One region of the Paenibacillus sp. FSL R5-0744 genome, then DNA from elsewhere that is predicted to be linked to it. Evidence: riboswitches for the same ligand, from Rfam matches in the RefSeq annotation. Region 1 holds a riboswitch; each other region holds the start of a gene.
The links. A riboswitch is a leader RNA that binds a small molecule or an ion and turns the genes downstream of it on or off. The one in region 1 is predicted to bind cyclic di-AMP.
Positions count from the first base shown of each region.

Region 2: linked by a shared signal. The riboswitch ahead of MKY19_RS00190 (3D domain-containing protein) and the one ahead of MKY19_RS02660 (hypothetical protein) in region 1 are both predicted to bind cyclic di-AMP.
Region 3: linked by a shared signal. The riboswitch ahead of MKY19_RS25380 (TrkH family potassium uptake protein) and the one ahead of MKY19_RS02660 (hypothetical protein) in region 1 are both predicted to bind cyclic di-AMP.
Region 4: linked by a shared signal. The riboswitch ahead of MKY19_RS00540 (C40 family peptidase) and the one ahead of MKY19_RS02660 (hypothetical protein) in region 1 are both predicted to bind cyclic di-AMP.

Region 1 covers NZ_CP150228.1:587,041-591,256, forward strand. Annotated here, with positions in the region: gene MKY19_RS02650 (hypothetical protein) at 1-192, opposite strand, end outside; gene MKY19_RS02655 (hypothetical protein) at 209-700, opposite strand; cyclic di-AMP (ydaO/yuaA leader) riboswitch at 834-999, opposite strand; cyclic di-AMP (ydaO/yuaA leader) riboswitch at 1,420-1,609, shown strand; gene MKY19_RS02660 (hypothetical protein) at 1,800-2,216, shown strand; gene kdpA (potassium-transporting ATPase subunit KdpA) at 2,433-4,109, shown strand; gene kdpB (potassium-transporting ATPase subunit KdpB) at 4,126-4,216, shown strand, end outside.
Region 2 covers NZ_CP150228.1:39,919-44,134, forward strand. Annotated here, with positions in the region: gene MKY19_RS00180 (HD domain-containing protein) at 1-1,153, shown strand, start outside; gene MKY19_RS00185 (TatD family hydrolase) at 1,265-2,035, shown strand; cyclic di-AMP (ydaO/yuaA leader) riboswitch at 2,233-2,462, shown strand; gene MKY19_RS00190 (3D domain-containing protein) at 2,744-3,907, shown strand; gene rnmV (ribonuclease M5) at 4,084-4,216, shown strand, end outside.
Region 3 covers NZ_CP150228.1:5,749,337-5,753,552, forward strand. Annotated here, with positions in the region: gene MKY19_RS25375 (TrkA family potassium uptake protein) at 1-316, opposite strand, end outside; gene MKY19_RS25380 (TrkH family potassium uptake protein) at 330-1,625, opposite strand; cyclic di-AMP (ydaO/yuaA leader) riboswitch at 1,762-1,941, opposite strand; gene MKY19_RS25385 (CPBP family intramembrane glutamic endopeptidase) at 2,256-3,941, shown strand; gene uvrC (excinuclease ABC subunit UvrC) at 4,048-4,216, opposite strand, start outside.
Region 4 covers NZ_CP150228.1:112,570-116,785, reverse strand. Annotated here, with positions in the region: gene MKY19_RS00555 (M1 family metallopeptidase) at 1-332, shown strand, start outside; gene MKY19_RS00550 (hypothetical protein) at 344-1,174, shown strand; cyclic di-AMP (ydaO/yuaA leader) riboswitch at 1,389-1,527, shown strand; gene MKY19_RS00545 (C40 family peptidase) at 1,581-2,009, shown strand; cyclic di-AMP (ydaO/yuaA leader) riboswitch at 2,369-2,510, shown strand; gene MKY19_RS00540 (C40 family peptidase) at 2,516-3,007, shown strand; gene MKY19_RS00535 (GNAT family N-acetyltransferase) at 3,263-3,748, shown strand; gene MKY19_RS00530 (cytochrome c) at 3,876-4,216, shown strand, end outside.

The DNA of each region.
Region 1 (4,216 bases):
AGAACTCCATTTAATAAGATCGAAAGTTTTGGTATTGGCAGAGATAAGACATGCCCCCCAGCTGCTACCTCCTTTACAGGTAAGTTTCAGGATGCCATAACGGCTGCCTTGATCAGCCTCCATTCCATAATGAATAGGCTCAGGTGAATCAAAGACGAATACTTCTATGCGAGACAGTCTTCGCTGGTCCATGACAGTTTTTTCCTCCTTAGGTTTCCAAAAGCTTAAGATCTACATGGTGAATGTCATTAGCCTTCTCTATACAGGCGAGCATTTCAGCTTCATTCTCACAGACTGCGGTATGCTCTAGCCATAGTCTGAATTTCTGTTTGCGTATAACGGATAAATGTAAGGGAAAGGTGTTGCGGGATCTCATTACGTACCAACCGACTGCAATGTCTTTCCACGGTTCCTTAAAAGCGGTGAGCCACGGAAAACGTTGGTGTGCTGACCAATCCTGCAGCTGTTGCTTTTCTCGGATACTTTTATATATTTCGTATATAATTGTTCGGTCCATACAGTATTCACAGGTAGATGGGCTGCTGAAATGGCGAAGTGATTCAATCTGCTTCTGACCAAAAGCATAGCCGACAATAGTTCTGTGATGATCCTCTTCGAACCACAACGCTCCAAAGCAAACATAATTTAGACTTATCGGCTCAAGTAGCTCTTGCTGAGTTCCCCAATAATAGTGTTTCATTCCTTTCACCCCGTCCAGCATGCTATCACCCTATAGATTCAGGTAACGCAAAAACCGCAGCAAGAGGAGGACCTCTGCTGCGGTTTTGGAATACAGGTATACACACACCTGTGCCAAAGCGTGGCGGATCAAGGGTCTCTCTCTTTACGCTTACGAGGTTAGCTGTCGGATTCGGACGGTGAGAGTCGCCCTACCTATATGAGACTTGGACAGTCTCCTTCGGATTCACCCCAAGTAGGCCATGTGACCTGATGGTTCCCCCGTTCCCTGCAAATACAGGAACTCAGCGTTGAATGTATTTCGTGAAATAGATTCAACCCGAATCATACTCTTTTCAAGGTGTTTCTGTAAAAACAGAAAGTGTTCTTTTGAGCGCGATTTAAACCAAATCCTGCCTACTACGACGGAAAAGGGAACCAAATAGGTATTTATTGCGAGTTATCGGGCTTCTTCCTCGCTTAATCTCGACTTCTTGTTTTCTTACCTATAAAGGCGTTTTTTTAAGATTTCTACATTTGTGGTGAATAAAATCACATGGTATGCCCGCTTTTCGCTAATGGATTAAAACTCGAGTAAACAAGAGATATAGAGAGATTGGATATCAAGTAAGCGCTATCCGATACGAAAATAGTTTTTAATTTGCATTATTTTGGCATCAATCAGGTTTTACAATTCTTCCTGCATAAGGGTATGATTACTCCTGTTTCAACAACAATCGAATATTTGATCCGCTTAATTTCCGTTAAGGAAAGCGGGGGAACCAACAATCGGCAGACGATGTGAGAGTCGGAAGCCGGTTATGGGGTGAATCCTGTAGAAGATGCGAGTGAGCTCGCATCTATACAGGTAGGGCGACTCTCACCGCCCGAATCCGACAGCTAACCTCGTAAGCGTATGGAGAGAGGATGAGTGCAATGTGACCGCTAGCGAGCCACAGAGGAGAATCCTTTGTGGCTTTTTGCTGTGCTTTTTTAAGCAAAGCATTTATGGAAAACCTCACGAAGAGGTCGTTATATTCATCATTAGCGGTAGCTTTTCTTTCAAGATCAGGGTGATCAAGCTCTGATCTTACAAGCAAAGCATTTGAGGAGAATAAGAGATGACAGATCAGAATGAATATGTACTGGTATGTGCGCCAACGAAGGCAGGCGAACATTTTATTAAGCTTCTAAAATTCAGAGGCATTAAGATGGCCGGATTGACCAACAACTTGCCTGAGAAGGCCCTACTCGAAGAGATGGGGATTGAACAAGTCGTTCTAGTTGATACCCGCCATCAGAATACTTGGTTTCGCCCGCCGTTCCCGGTAGGACGGGTATATCTGTTCGAGAGCAGCTTTACGTTATGCTGCCGCTACATTCAGATGTGCCGCACTTGGACGACACAGCCGATTTTTGTAATCACAAGCTCAATAAATCCTAGATTGGTCTATAAAAGACTTGGTGCAAGTTATGTAATCTATTCTCATAGTGGTGATGCTGATTTTCTAATCGATAAATCACCTCATCAAGGATAAAAGAAGGAGTGCGGGAGATATGATGGATCTGTATATGGTGGCTTCGTTAGCTGTAATTTACGGGTTGTTTTATGGATTTATGCGCTGGTGCGCAGGTGTAGTTGAGGATACAGGGAGGGATAAGTTGTGATTCTAGTAATCGCTGTTACCCTACTGTTGTTTGTATATCTGGTTTACGCATTGATTCATCCGGAGAAATTTTAAGGAGGGGCATTCATGGGCATTTTGCAAATAGTTGCTGTAATCGTAATTCTTATCTTGCTGGTTAAGCCGATGGGCACGTATTTATATTATGTATTTTCTAATGAACCGAACCGTACGGATCGATGGTTTGGAGGCATGGAAAAAGGGATTTATAAGCTGATCGGCCTGAAAAAACGGGACGGAATGTCTTGGAAGAAGTATGCGCTCAGCTTTGTGTTAACAAATATCGTATTGGTTACTTTCAGTTACATTGTTCTTAGATTGCAGCGGGGATTGCCGTTAAACCCGAATGGAATTACGGATATGGAACAGACGCTTTCATTCAATACAGTGATCAGCTTTATGACCAATACGAACCTGCAGCATTATAGCGGGGAGACGGGGCTTTCGTATTTTTCACAAATGGCTGTCATCACGATGATGATGTTCACATCTGCAGCGAGCGGATTTTCTGTTGCGGTTGCCTTTGTCAGAGGAATCACGGGACGGAAATCAGTCGGGAACTTCTTCGAGGATTTCGTCAAAGCACATATTCGTGTGTTCATTCCGCTAGCTTTGTTAGTTTCATTGGTGCTGGTAGGACTACATGTGCCACAAACGCTCAAGCCATCACTTGAAGTCACTACACTAGAGGGCCAAACACAACAAATTGCTATCGGTCCAGTAGCTTCTTTGGAATCGATCAAACATCTGGGCACGAATGGTGGCGGCTTCTTCGGGGCCAATTCATCGCATCCTTTTGAGAACCCTAATCCACTTACGAACGTGCTAGAGATTCTCTCTATGTGGATGCTGCCAGCTTCGCTCCCTTATATGTACGGATTGTTTGCCAAGAACAAACGTCAGGGCTGGGTAATTTTTACCGCAATGATGACCTTGTTTGTTCTGCTGTTAAGCCTAAACTTCTATGCTGAATCGAAAGGCAATCCGGCGATCAATGCACTAGGAATTGAATCTTCACAAGGTAGTATGGAAGGTAAAGAGGTGCGCTTCGGCATACCGCAGTCTTCCTTGTTTACTTCAGTAACAACCGCAGCTACGACAGGTAGTGTTAACAATATGCATGATACGCTGACGCCGCTGGGAGGTATTACGCCTCTTGCACTGATGATGCTCAACAATGTCTTCGGTGGTAAAGGTGTCGGACTGATCAATATGCTGATGTATGCGATTCTGGGTGTCTTCCTGTGCGGTCTCATGGTCGGCAGGACACCGGAGTTCCTCGGACGGAAAATAGAGGCCAAGGAGATGAAGCTGATTGCCATAGCGATCCTTGTGCATCCGTTCATTATCCTTGTGCCAACCGCAGCTGCGTTCCTGACCGATTTGGGGCAAGGGGCGATTACGAACACTGGATTCCATGGACTCAGCCAAGTGTTATATGAATATGTCTCTTCTGCCGCGAACAATGGTTCAGGATTTGAAGGGCTTGCAGACAATACAACTTTTTGGAATGTCACAACCGGGATTGTCATGTTGCTAGGTCGTTATGTCTCTATCATTGCAATGCTGGCGGTAGCAGGTTCTCTGCTTAAGAAGAAGCCGGTTCCTGAGACGATTGGCACGTTCCGCACAGACAATGGACTGTTTACGGGAATTCTGATTGGTACAGTAGTGATTATCGGTGCGTTGACGTTCCTGCCGGTCATTGTACTCGGCCCCATTGCAGAATATCTAACCTTACGGTAGGAAGAGGGAGAATAAGATGAGTACTGTAAAAAGAAAAAAGTTGCTGACGGGACCCATACTCCTTAGCGCTGTAAAGGATAGTTTTATAAAGCTTAACCCAGTAACGC
Region 2 (4,216 bases), 550 kb from region 1:
GGGTACCTCGTATCTTACTTTTCATGGCGCAGAGCATAGTCGGTTTTCTCATTCCCTAGGGGTGTACGAAATTACACGTAGAATTATTTCGCAATTTGAACGAAGCGGGTATAAGGATTGGATTCCTGAAGAAAGTCTGCTCACCTTGTGTGCGGCCTTGCTGCATGATCTGGGACACGGTCCATTTTCCCATTCTATAGAAGAAGCTTTTGAAATGAATCATGAGGATTGGACTTGTCGAATTATTCTGGAGGACACAGAGATTACTGAGATCTTGCGTGATGTGGAGGAGGATTTCCCTCGAAAAGTAGCCTCTGTAATCGCTAAAACTTATGAGCACGAAATTGTTGTAAATCTGGTTTCCAGTCCGCTAGATGCTGATCGCATGGATTATTTGCTGCGTGATGCGTACTATACAGGTGTAAACTATGGAACTATCGACATTGATCGGATTTTAAGAATGCTGCGTCCTTATAATGGTCGAATTGTTGTAAAAGAATCGGGAATGCATGCCATTGAAGATTATTTAATGTCGCGTTATCAAATGTACTGGCAAGTCTATTTTCATCCGGTGACACGTAGCTCAGAAATTATTTTGCGACAAATTTTTCGTAGAGCCAAGGAGCTTTTCCAAGAGGGGTACAATTTTAGTTTCATGATTAATCCGCTGGAGGATTTGTTCCGTGGTGAGGTGACAGTGAAGCAATATTTAATGCTAGATGAAGCACTGGTACAGACGGCTTTTATGCAGTGGACGCTTGAGAAAGATGAGCTACTAAGCGACTTGTGTACCCGTTTTATTCATCGTAAACTTTATAAATATGTTGAGGTGGAGAATCTCGATACAGATATGATTACTGAAATTCGCAGCAGTTTTTCGGCAGCGGGACTTCACCCAGAATATGATTTGGAGATTGATTTTCCGACAGATCTGCCCTATGATGTGTTCCGTCCGGGAGAAGCTTTTGACAATAAACAAATTCTGCTGCTTGATCGGCATGATCATCTGCGGGAAATTTCAGAGGTGTCGGATATTGTGCGTTCTATTAGCGGCATTCACCGTGGCAGATATCATCTTTATTTTCCTCAGGATAAGTTGAGAAATGCGCTTACGCGATTGCCTGCTTCTATTGCAGAGATTTTTGCAAAATAATACAAGAAAATATGGGATATTTGACAAGAAGAGTAGAAATATAAGATATAACGGATAGTGTGAAACTTATATTGTCTTATATTTAAAAAAGAACAAGGAGTGAGGGTTAAAATGTTTCTGTTTGACACACATACGCATCTGGATGCACCTCAATTCGACGAGGATCGCGAAGAAGTTATCGCCCGTGCTGTAGAAGCAGGAGTTAGCAAGATGATTAATATCGGATTTAATCGGGAGACGATTCCCTCAACGATGAAGCTGGCGGAATCTTATGATTATATTTATGCGGCAGTGGGTTGGCATCCTCAGGATGCGATTGATATGAAAGAAGGAGATCTCGATTGGATCGCTTCTCTATGCAGTCATAAAAAAGTAGTGGCTATTGGTGAAATCGGACTGGATTATTACTGGGATACTTCTCCCAAGGATGTGCAACATGAAGTTTTTCGCAAGCAAATTGGACTAGCCCGTGAATTAAATATGCCGATTTGTATTCATGATCGTGATGCCCATGAGGATGTTGTACGGATTTTACGGGAGGAAAAAGCAAATGAGGTTGGAGGCGTGATGCACTCGTTCTCAGGAAGCTGGGAAACAGCTAAAATGTGCTTGAATCTTGGTTTTCATTTATCCTTTGGAGGACCCATTACGTTCAAAAATGCAAGAGTGCCAAAAGAAGTGCTTGCGCAGACCCCACTAGACCGATTATTGATCGAAACCGATGCTCCATATTTGACTCCACACCCCTTCCGCGGGAAGCGAAATGAGAGCGCTCATGTGAAGCTTGTAGCAGAGGCAGCAGCTGAAATTAAAGGGTTAACATGGGAAGAATTGGCTAAAATAACGTATGCGAACGCACTGGAACGATTTGGGATTGAGTGAAAACGGGAGCAAAACAGGCGAAAAATAGAGAATGGCCGATATATTAAACTTTTTTAATATAAAAACGGCTGAATATTACAATATTTTAACCATATTTTTGCGTAAACGTGGTTGAATCGTCCTTTACAACATGCATCAAAACAGGATATCATCTTTTCAGTGATGTGAGCTGTGTTATAGTGACAGCCATTGATTCATGGATCGTCTCGCTGAGTCTCCGTATGGAGAACGGGGGAACCAATATTGACCTGCCGCATGCCTGTATTTTAAATACGGTTTAGACGTGCCGTAGGACAGTATTTGATTTCTTCACGTGGTCTTTGGGGTGAATTTAAGGGCAACCGCCATGAGCGGGTGACCTGAAATAGGGCGTCTCTCTTTCGTCCGAACCCGACAGCTAACCCCGTAAGCGCAAGTAAGAGAGGCAACCTCGTGCACAAGCATTCTCTATTCTGATATTGGAGAAGCCACGAAAGAGTCCTCAGTTGAACTCTTTTTAGGCTTTTTTATTTTTGAATAAATAGAATGTTGCCCACATACTGTTATATAACAGGGGTGGGAGTAGCTGTGCCGAGCAGGCGATCCATGAGCAGGAGACGCTAAGTTATTACGTGCGTGTCCTGTGACAATCTCAAATAGTTTCGTCAAAGGAATTCAGTCCTCATGATATACAATTGACGACGGGGCTATGTAAGGAGGATGGAGAGAATGGGCGTATTCCAACCAGAAGTATCCCATGATTCGCAGTCATCCAGCAGGTCTTTCGCATTACGGTGGGAGCAAGTAAATACTCGCGTACTTTTACTTGCAGGCGTGATTTCAGTCGCTATCGCGCTACTTATTCTGCTGTACGTACACGGTCAAAGTAACAAACAATTATTTTTAGTAATAGACGGGCAAACACAGACGCTTGAAACGCGGGAAGCGCTTCTTGGTGATGTGTTGGAGAAAGAGCAAATTTCGCTGCAGCCGCATGATGAACTATCTTTAGGTCTGAGTGATGAAATAAAAGACGGTGACCGTGTCGTTATCAATCGTGCGCAGAAAATTAGTCTTACTGCGGATGGAGCAACAAAAACGTTATATACGACCGAAGACACAATTGGTAAAGCAATTGAGAAAATGGGCATTACCCTAGAAGGTCATGATAAGATTTTCCCTTCGTTAGACACCACCATTTCTGCAAACATGGAGGTTAAGATTGTTCGCATCAACAAACAGACCGTACAGCGAACAACTAACTTACCCTTCAGAGTCATCAAGACAGCAGACCCCTCCCTTACTGTGGGAACAGTTAGAGTGGCACAGGCAGGCAAACCAGGCGTCATGATTCAGCATATTGAGAAGATCTACCAAGACGGAGAACTGGCCTCTATGCGCATGATTGGTAAGGAAGTACAAACGGTAACGAAAGATAAGATTATTGCCGTTGGTACCAAAGCACTTCCTAAGCCGGCTGTAGCTAAGACTACAACAACTTCCAAATCAAACACCACTTCAAAAACGGCTAAGGTTAGCGCCAAGACTAATAACGTCACAAGCAAGGCTGGCGTAGACTTTGAGTACAAGAAGATGATTAAGAACGTCTCCATGACAGCTTATTCATCAGAAGAGCCAGGTATTGGTACCAAAACTGCCTCCGGAACACGCGTAACGGAAGGTCGTACAATTGCGGTAGACCCGAATGTAATCCCTATTGGCTGGTGGGTATATATCGAGGGACTTGGGTTCCGCCGAGCAGAAGATACTGGCGGTGCCATTAAAGGCAATAAAGTAGATGTCTATTACGATTCACTGAGCCATGTCCGTAATTTCGGTCGTAAATCACGTACCGTTTATGTTATTGGACCTGTGAAGCCGGAGTTAAACTAGGCTGAAGCTTTTGCAAATTATTCTTTGATAAGCTATAGTGATGATAACCGTTAAGGAACGCCAGATGATCATTTCGTTGATCGCAGAGCAACCGCTCATCACTTATACATTCTTTAACCAAAAGAAGAGGAGCGAAACCTCTTCTTTTTTGCTTTTTTTGGAAGGAGTCAAGAGATATGATTAAGGAATTAATTGTCGTTGAAGGTAAGAGTGATACCGTCGCTGTTAAACGCGCTGTTGAAGCAGATACGATCGAAACAGGGGGCTCGGCTGTGGACCGGACCGTAATTGCGAAGATCGCGCTTGCTA
Region 3 (4,216 bases), 1.7 Mb from region 1:
GAAGGATCGAGATCGCCTTGGCTACTACTTGCTTGACTCCAATCTCTTTTAACAAAATCGCCGCCAGAATACTTCGTTCCATATTGTCGCCAATCGCAACAATCCCACAGTCAAAGTTCCGTACGCCAAGCGAGCGCATAATTCCTTCATCTGTAGCATCAGCCACTACCGCATGCGTCAGGTGATCGCTCATTTCCTCCACACGCTCCTCATGGTGATCAATGCCGAGCACCTCGTAGCCCATTTCCATCAGCTCAAGTGCAAGGCTTGAGCCAAAGCGGCCTAAACCGATTACTACAAATTGCTGTGCTTTCATTTCGGATTAACTCCTATCCAATAATTATTTTACCTTCTGGGTGCTTATACAATGGTTTACCCTGTTTAGGTCCAAGCGCATACACTAATGTTAATGGACCTAGCCGACCTGCAAACATGGTCAGACAGATCAGAATCTTGCCGAAGATAGACAGTTCAGGTGTCAGCCCCATGGTTAGTCCCACCGTGGCAAAAGCTGAGGTCGTCTCAAATAATATCGCTAAGAAATTACTATCCTCTGTTGTGGACAGTAACATCGACACCGTGAGGACCAATAGCAAAGCGAGTAATGTTAACGTCAACGCTTTATAGATACGCTCCTGCGCCAATCGGTAACGGAACAGTACAACATCTTCACGTCCGCGCAGCATCGCGATTACTGCACCAATCATAATCGTAAAGGTTGTAGTCTTGACCCCGCCACCTGTTGATCCTGGAGATGCACCAATAAACATAAGAATAACCATAAAGAACTGTGAGGCTTGCCGCAGTCCGGCAATATCCACCGTATTGGCGCCAGCGGTTCGGGGCGATACCGACTGAAAGAATGCCGATAATATTTTGCCGCCGAAATTTAAATTCCCCAGTGTGCGCTGATTCGTAAATTCAAATATAAAAATAACCAAAGCGCCGATAAGAATAAGCCCTGCAGTGGTGGAGAGTACAACTTTGCTATGCAAAGATAATTTACGTTTGACACGAAACTCCACCAGATCCGACATGACAATAAAACCAATACCGCCAGAGACAATCAGAAACATCACCACGATGTTCACTAGCGGGTCATATACATAATCGGTTAAACTCCGGAAATCCCCGAAAATATCAAATCCAGCATTATTAAACATAGACACCGCATGAAATATTCCAAAATAAATGGCCTTTCCCAGTGGCATATCAAACGCCCAGCGTAAGGACAGAAGCACCGCTGCACAGCCTTCGATGACCAAGGAATAAATAAGTACTCTCCGGATCAGTCGAACAATCCCCTCCATTGAGCCTTGGTTCATTGCTTCCTGAAGGATCAGTCTGTCCCGCAAGGAAATTTTGCGTTTCATCATCATGGCAAATAAGGTCGCCATTGTCATAAACCCTAAGCCGCCCACCTGGATAAGCACCATAATTACGGTTTTCCCAAAAATGGTGAATGTCGTCCCGGTGTCCAGCACCACAAGTCCCGTCACACAGGTGGCCGATGTTGCAGTAAACAACGCATCAATAAAACTAACAGCATTCCCGCTGGTACTCGAAATGGGAAGCATTAGCAGCAAGGCTCCAATCAGAATGATCGATGCAAAACCAAGCACCATAATCTGAGGCGGAGAGAGCTTCAGGAACTTTGATTCAGAAACCCTGCGAAACTGTGAAGCCACTACGCTCACCCTCTTATCAAAATTTAAAGAATTCCAACAAAAAAAGCACTGGAAAACCAATGCTACCCTTGGTTCCTGCAGTAAATTAGCCTACGAGGTTAGCTGACGGATTCGGACTGTGCAGGCTGCCCTATTCGTTCCTAGAACGAAATTCACCCCTGATGAATAAAGACAACGCCTATGGCGTATACTCATCTTTTCATTACTTCTTATGGTTCCCCCGTTTTCACCTGAAATTCGGCTATATACAATTGCATACAAATTATATATGTTATTTCGATAAATCACAAAGACACTATTAATGGTGATTCATATGAAAAATGCGGTTTGGAGAGGATGTACCACTAAGAGTGCCTTTTCTCATCACTTTTCCGTGTTTTCCCTGCAATTGCATCGATTTTCATGAAAAATGAAGAAAGAATCACCTTAAATTCATGGTATATATTCAGTTACCTATTCTATAATATCTCTATTACCCATAAAAAGAATATACGATGATTTTTGTAACTATCATGGCACTAATACTATAATGGAACATAACATTGTCAGTTTACAAGGAGGCGTTACATGAATCCCGTTGGCCAGCCCTTACAGCAACGTGCCCTCTCCAAGAGGCTCATCATCTCGGGCATTATCGGTCTTATTCTATTTATTATGTTTCAAATTGCTCCCTCGGTGCTAAATAGCCCTGCCGGGGAAGATACTACTGTCATCAGTAAGGCGGAAGCCCGCGACAAAGCCATATCATTCGCAGAACAAAAGCTGAACTACACCAAAGCACCAACCGATCAGTGGAATGTACTGTACGATACGGACTCTTCCTTTTATGGTTATATGTCCCGCGAGAAGCTTTTGGAGGACTATACAAAAAAGAAATTGGATCAACGATATCCTTTTGACATCTTTCGTGTAACACTTAGTCCTTCAGCGGAACAAGAGCCACTGATCTCTGTTGACCTCAATATGTATACTGGTGGAGTTGTCGCTTTCACACAAGGTGCAGAAGGATCAGGTACCGGATTACCAAACAATGTATCCACCAGTGCAAAAGAAGAGGACAAGGGTACTACCTTATCACTTGCACAAAAAGAAAATCTTGCCCGTCCCTGGCTTCAGGAATGGGATGTAAATGCCGCCAAGCTGCAAATTGAATCGAATACGGGAAACTACGGGCTCGTGTATACAGATCGTTCCGTTCAGATCGGCGAATCCTTACTACACTATTATTTCGATTTCACTGGCGAACAGGTATCCAGCTTTAAAGCAGGATTCACCGCTCCAGCCTGGCATACCTCCTATGTAAAGGACCAGACCTCTCTCGCGGAAAAGTTTACTTTATTCGGCTACGGTTTGCCTACTTTAGCTTTAGGAATTCTGGCACTCATCTACAGCATACTTAGAAGAGAACATACCTCCTTTAAGCGTGGAATATTCCTAAGCTCAGCTTATTTTGTAATCATGATGATCAGCACCTATAATATGCTCCCTGAATCCTCAGGCGAAGGACTCGAGGCTCAGATAACTTCCGTCATAATGTTCATCATTTATGCCTTATATAGCCTCCTAATGTCCTCCCTGCTCTATTTTTCTTTAGTTGGAGGGGACGGCCTATGGAAAAAAGAAGAGGGGATGAACCCATGGCCTCGTGCTAAAGAGCCTGGCTATGGAAAATATGTTCTGGATAGTATCCGGGCTGGATACGTCTGGGCATTCGTGCTGCTAGGGGTGCAGACCCTTATGTTCATTGTATTATCACTTACCTTGCAGAACTGGTCCACTACTGACGCTACTCAATCTCCTTACAACATGAGATATGCTTGGCTGCTGCCCATCGTTGCATGGCTCGCTGGTTTATCCGAGGAAGCCATTTATCGTTTTTTCGGAATTCCTATGTTGAAAAAAGTATTCCGAAGCACGTTCATTGCTTGCCTGATCACCACGCTGGTTTGGGCGTTTGGCCATACGCTGTATCCGATCTACCCCATCAGTTCCCGTCCTATTGAGCTGACCGTGATTGGTTTGCTCTTTAGCTATATTTTCCTTCGTTACGGATTTATTGCCGTCATGTTCAGTCACGTCGTGTTTGACAGCATTCTGATGGGCGCTACGCTGATCTTTATGAAGGAAAGCGTGAATGTAGGGGCTGGTATCTTCGCGATTATAATGCCGTTCATAGTCGCCTACATCGTCTATCGGTTTAATCCACCGCAGAAATCAGAACCTAAGCCGGTTGAACCTACATCTGTAATTTAAAGAAGTAACGGGTGGATAACCTATAATAAAAAAAGGTGTCACAGCAGAAAACTGCTGTGACACCTTTTTTATATTAACGTATACATCATTCCAGTATTTCGAATGCCTATGTCGCTGGCTCTTCATCCTTGAGCGCCTCAAGAATTTGACTAGCCAGCTTTTCGCCAATAGAAAGTGATATAAAATCCTCTATGGAGGCTTCTTTAATTTTCTTTAGTGATCCGAAATGCTTAAGCAGCGCCTTGCGCCGCTTCTCGCCTATACCTGGTATGGAG
Region 4 (4,216 bases), 470 kb from region 1:
AGAATGGCAACAGCGATGCTCAGAGCTATGAATCCATAGTAAAGATTACAAACAAAGGGAGCCATTACATTGACGTTCCCATTAAATTCACATTCGCCGATGGCTCTGCTACAGAGCGGGTCTGGAGCGGTGAAGGAGCAGAGACTACCTTCCAATTGTTAAGCGATAAGCTTCTTCTCTCTGCTGAGGTTGATCCTGAGCATACCATTCTGTTAGAAAACAAACATCTTAATAACTTCAGACTGGCGGAAATAGAGCCCAAAACGCTCTCCCGCTGGACATTAAGTGTAACTAAACTAGTTGAAACCGTGCTCGGAACTCTTGTCTGGTGAGGTGAATGATTGTGAGAACATCGATAACCCGCGGCTGGCAAAGCATGAAGGAGCAATTTTATATTCTGATTCTGCTCTTCATCTACCGACTGCTCTGGGGCTACTTTATGTACGGCTTCATCCGGTCTGCTATCGTTCCAATTCTACTACGTTATCCAGATAAAGACGCTGGAGGCAGCGGAATGGGCAGACTACTCTATTATGTCGAAGGGCAGTTCAGCTTAAACACAGATCCTGCGATACGTACTTGGTTATGGATGTTCCTAGGGCTTGTTGTCTTACGACTGCTACTCTCCCCCTTCATAAGGGCAGGATTACTGCATGAACTCCATCAGGAGCGAAAAGGAGAGCGTGGCCTGTTCTTTTTTCCAGGTATGAAGCTTTATGGATTTCCAGTGTTTATCTTCAGTCTAATCGAATGGGTGCTGGCTCTACTTCCGTTATACTGGCTTGCTCCAAAAATGTACGGGCTATTCTTGTCCTCCTTTCTGAACTACTCTTTGTTACTTCATCTAGTTCCATACGTATTGGCATGGCTTATATACATCTTTATCGTGCGCCTGTTCCTTCTATATATGCAGTTTGGTTATACCAGCGGCACGGGGATGTTCTCCTCCTTATTCATTTGCTTGAAGTCGCTGATTCCGGCAATAGGAATTTCAATCATACTTGGTGCAGCAGGCCTGATCCTTTTGCTAGTGTGCGGACTAACGGGTATCTTCTGTCCTGGCCTACCAGCACTTCTTATTCGTCAACTTTCATCACTGCCCTCAACACTCTTCAAAATGTGGGGAATTTCAGCTCAATATCATCTATGGCAAAGTAAAGCATTTCCACAATAATTTGAAGCATTACAGAACATAATATAAGAGTCCCGGTTCCTGAATCAGGAGCTGGGACTCTTTCGCGTTATAGACAAATTATGAGGATTTGCAAAATCGTAAAGACTTTGTTACAATAAGTCCTGTTCCATTGGTAACAAGTTTGTAATCATTTGAAACGATTTCTACATAACTTCATGTATTTGTCGTAGTCATGTCGATAAGTCACTATCTGGTGCATAAAACGCCGAATTCCTTGCACCGGGAAGTGGGGGAACCATATTTTGGGTGAATTGATCTCGCTTTGCAGTGATCATAGGGGAACCTTCTACCGAATCCTTAAGCTAACCTCACAGGCATTGGAAGGGGTACAATTTTTTTGAAGAATTTAAGAAAAGCATGCGTCGCTGCGGCGCTAGGACTTGTGATGGCGTTCTCTATTGGTGGAGGAAGTGCCTTTGCAGATTCTAAGATGGACAGTGTTATTTCAAAGACAATTGGAGTTGCCTATAAAACCGGAGGCACTAGCACTGCCGGGTTTGACTGTTCTGGATTTACTACGTATGTATTCAAGAAGGTGGGTCTTTCTTTGCCCCGTACTTCAAAAGCTCAATATAATGTCGGAACTCCTGTAGCCAAAAGTAAATTACGTTCAGGTGACCTAGTTTTCTTTAACACATTGGGCAACGGCGTATCCCATGTCGGCATTTATGTTGGAAACGGAAAATTCGCACAATCATCATCTTCATATGGCGTGACCATCACTTCACTTAGCCAGTCCTACTGGGCCAATCGCTACGTTGGTGCTAAAAGAGTAATGAGTACTTCCTCATATCAAGCTATAGCCTACGATTAATACTTCCCCACAACTATAACCTCACAATTACATTATATAGACCTGGGTTTGATTATTGACTTAATCGAATCCAGGTTTTCTTTTGCCTTATTATATTCTTTACACCTCTAGAACGGACTTTAAACACTTTTATTTGATAAAAATTTCAATAAATATAAAAATTAGTTTAATATTATCGCTTACATATGCATTTTGTCTTTAAAAAAACGAATTTTTCTGCATGATTATGTTAAAAACGATTGCCAAGCGGCACTCTGTTTGTTACAATAACTGCAGTAAGATTTTAGTAACATTTTTGTAATCATTAAGTTGTTATTTACAAAGGTTTTGTCATGTATTGATTACAAGCTATTCCTAATCAACAGTATCAGCCGAGTTTCCTAACTATTAGGAAAACGGGGGAACCAACTTTGGGTGAATTGACCTCCATTTTTAGAGGGGTCATAGGGGACCTTCAACCGAACCCTTAAGCTAACCTCGTAGGCATCCGGAAGGGGTATAAACTTTTGAAGAAGAAGCTAGCAGCAGCAGTACTTAGCTTTTCCATTATTTTCACCATCGGAGCAGGAAGCGCTTTCGCGGATTCCAAAATGGATAAAGTGATCGACAAGACCATCGGAACTAAGTACGTATCCGGCGGCATCTCCACAAATGGATTTGATTGCTCCGGATTTACAATGTATGTATTTGATAAAATTGGTATAAACCTACCACACCAATCAGGTTCCCAGTATCAAATGGGTACTGCTATCTCCCAAGATGATTTAAGATCTGGAGATCTTGTATTCTTCAATACAAGTGGTAAGGGTGTCTCCCATGTCGGTATTTATGTCGGTGAAGGCAAGTTTGCACACGCATCTTCCTCACGCGGTGTAACGATTAGCTCCCTGAGTGATAGCTACTACGTGAAACGCTACATCGGTGCTAAACGAATTATGAGCACGGATGCTTATCATTCTGTTGCTTCTGAGACAGAAGATAATGATGATGTTCAATAAGTAAATCGTACATAGGCTCTTTTCCAAGATGTTGATTCTTGGGGAAGAGCTTGTTTTTTGTCTTATTTAGTATTTACCCCTCTCAGAATTTGTAAAACAATAATCCTCATAAATTTCTGAGTCGACCATGCCTCTTTTTGTATATAATTAGTTACAAGCATAAACGCCTTCGATGTCCTTATAAGGACCATAAGTATTTTAAGCTACAAATATAAGACATTTAAAGTTCCCCCGTGAAAGGAGGTCCTTGACCTTATGATAAATCCCTCTGTTACTTTTCATGTAGCGCCTATGGAGACCAGTCACGCGGAAGAGGTTTGCAACTGGGATTACACTGCCCCTTATAATATTTACGGCTGGATGCCGTGGGAGCAAATGCAGGCTCTTGGAATCGAGTTCGGTGACCCGCAGCTACGGAATGAGCAATATGTCTCCATACTAAATGGGCAAGGGATTTTGTGTGGATTCGCGCAGTTGTTTCCAATGGAAGGTGTTGTTCGCTTGGGGATTGGTATGCGCCCTGATCTATGCGGTCAAGGTCTAGGGAAAATATTCATGGATGCAATCGTGCAAGCAGCCTTAATTCGTTATCCTGAGCGTGAGATTGATCTAGAGGTATTGACCTGGAACCAGCGGGCGATCCGAACTTACCAAAAGTGTGGATTTACGATTACCGATACGTATGAGCGCCTAACCCCCACAGGAAACAAACCTTTTTATTGCATGGTCTATGATAAATAATATTAAATTCCATATTTTTCAATGATTTGATGGCATTATCGTTCATTTTTTTGTCACAAACCCTATGATAACGCTTCACCTTGAGCTATAATGTAGGGAGCAGCTTACATAGAAGGGACGAACTGGGATGCAGAAATGGATCATGAGCGGTTTGTTTTTTGCCGCCTGTGCCTTTGCGGTAGTACTTATGTTTACACTTCCAGGTAAAGAAGAGGTAGCTGAACAGAATAAACCGACGATGCCGGAAGTCCAATTGGATGCGGCAAAGGCCGAAGCAACCGTGAAAGCCAGCTGTATCACCTGTCACGGCGATCAGCTTCAAGGTGGAGTTGGACCCAGTCTTCAAAATGAAGGCGGTCAGCATGATGCTGAAGAAATCTACAGTATCGTCACTAAAGGACGCGGTCAAATGCCTTCCTTTAAAGAAAAGCTAGCCCCTGAGGAGATTGCAAACGTCGCCCTCTGGCT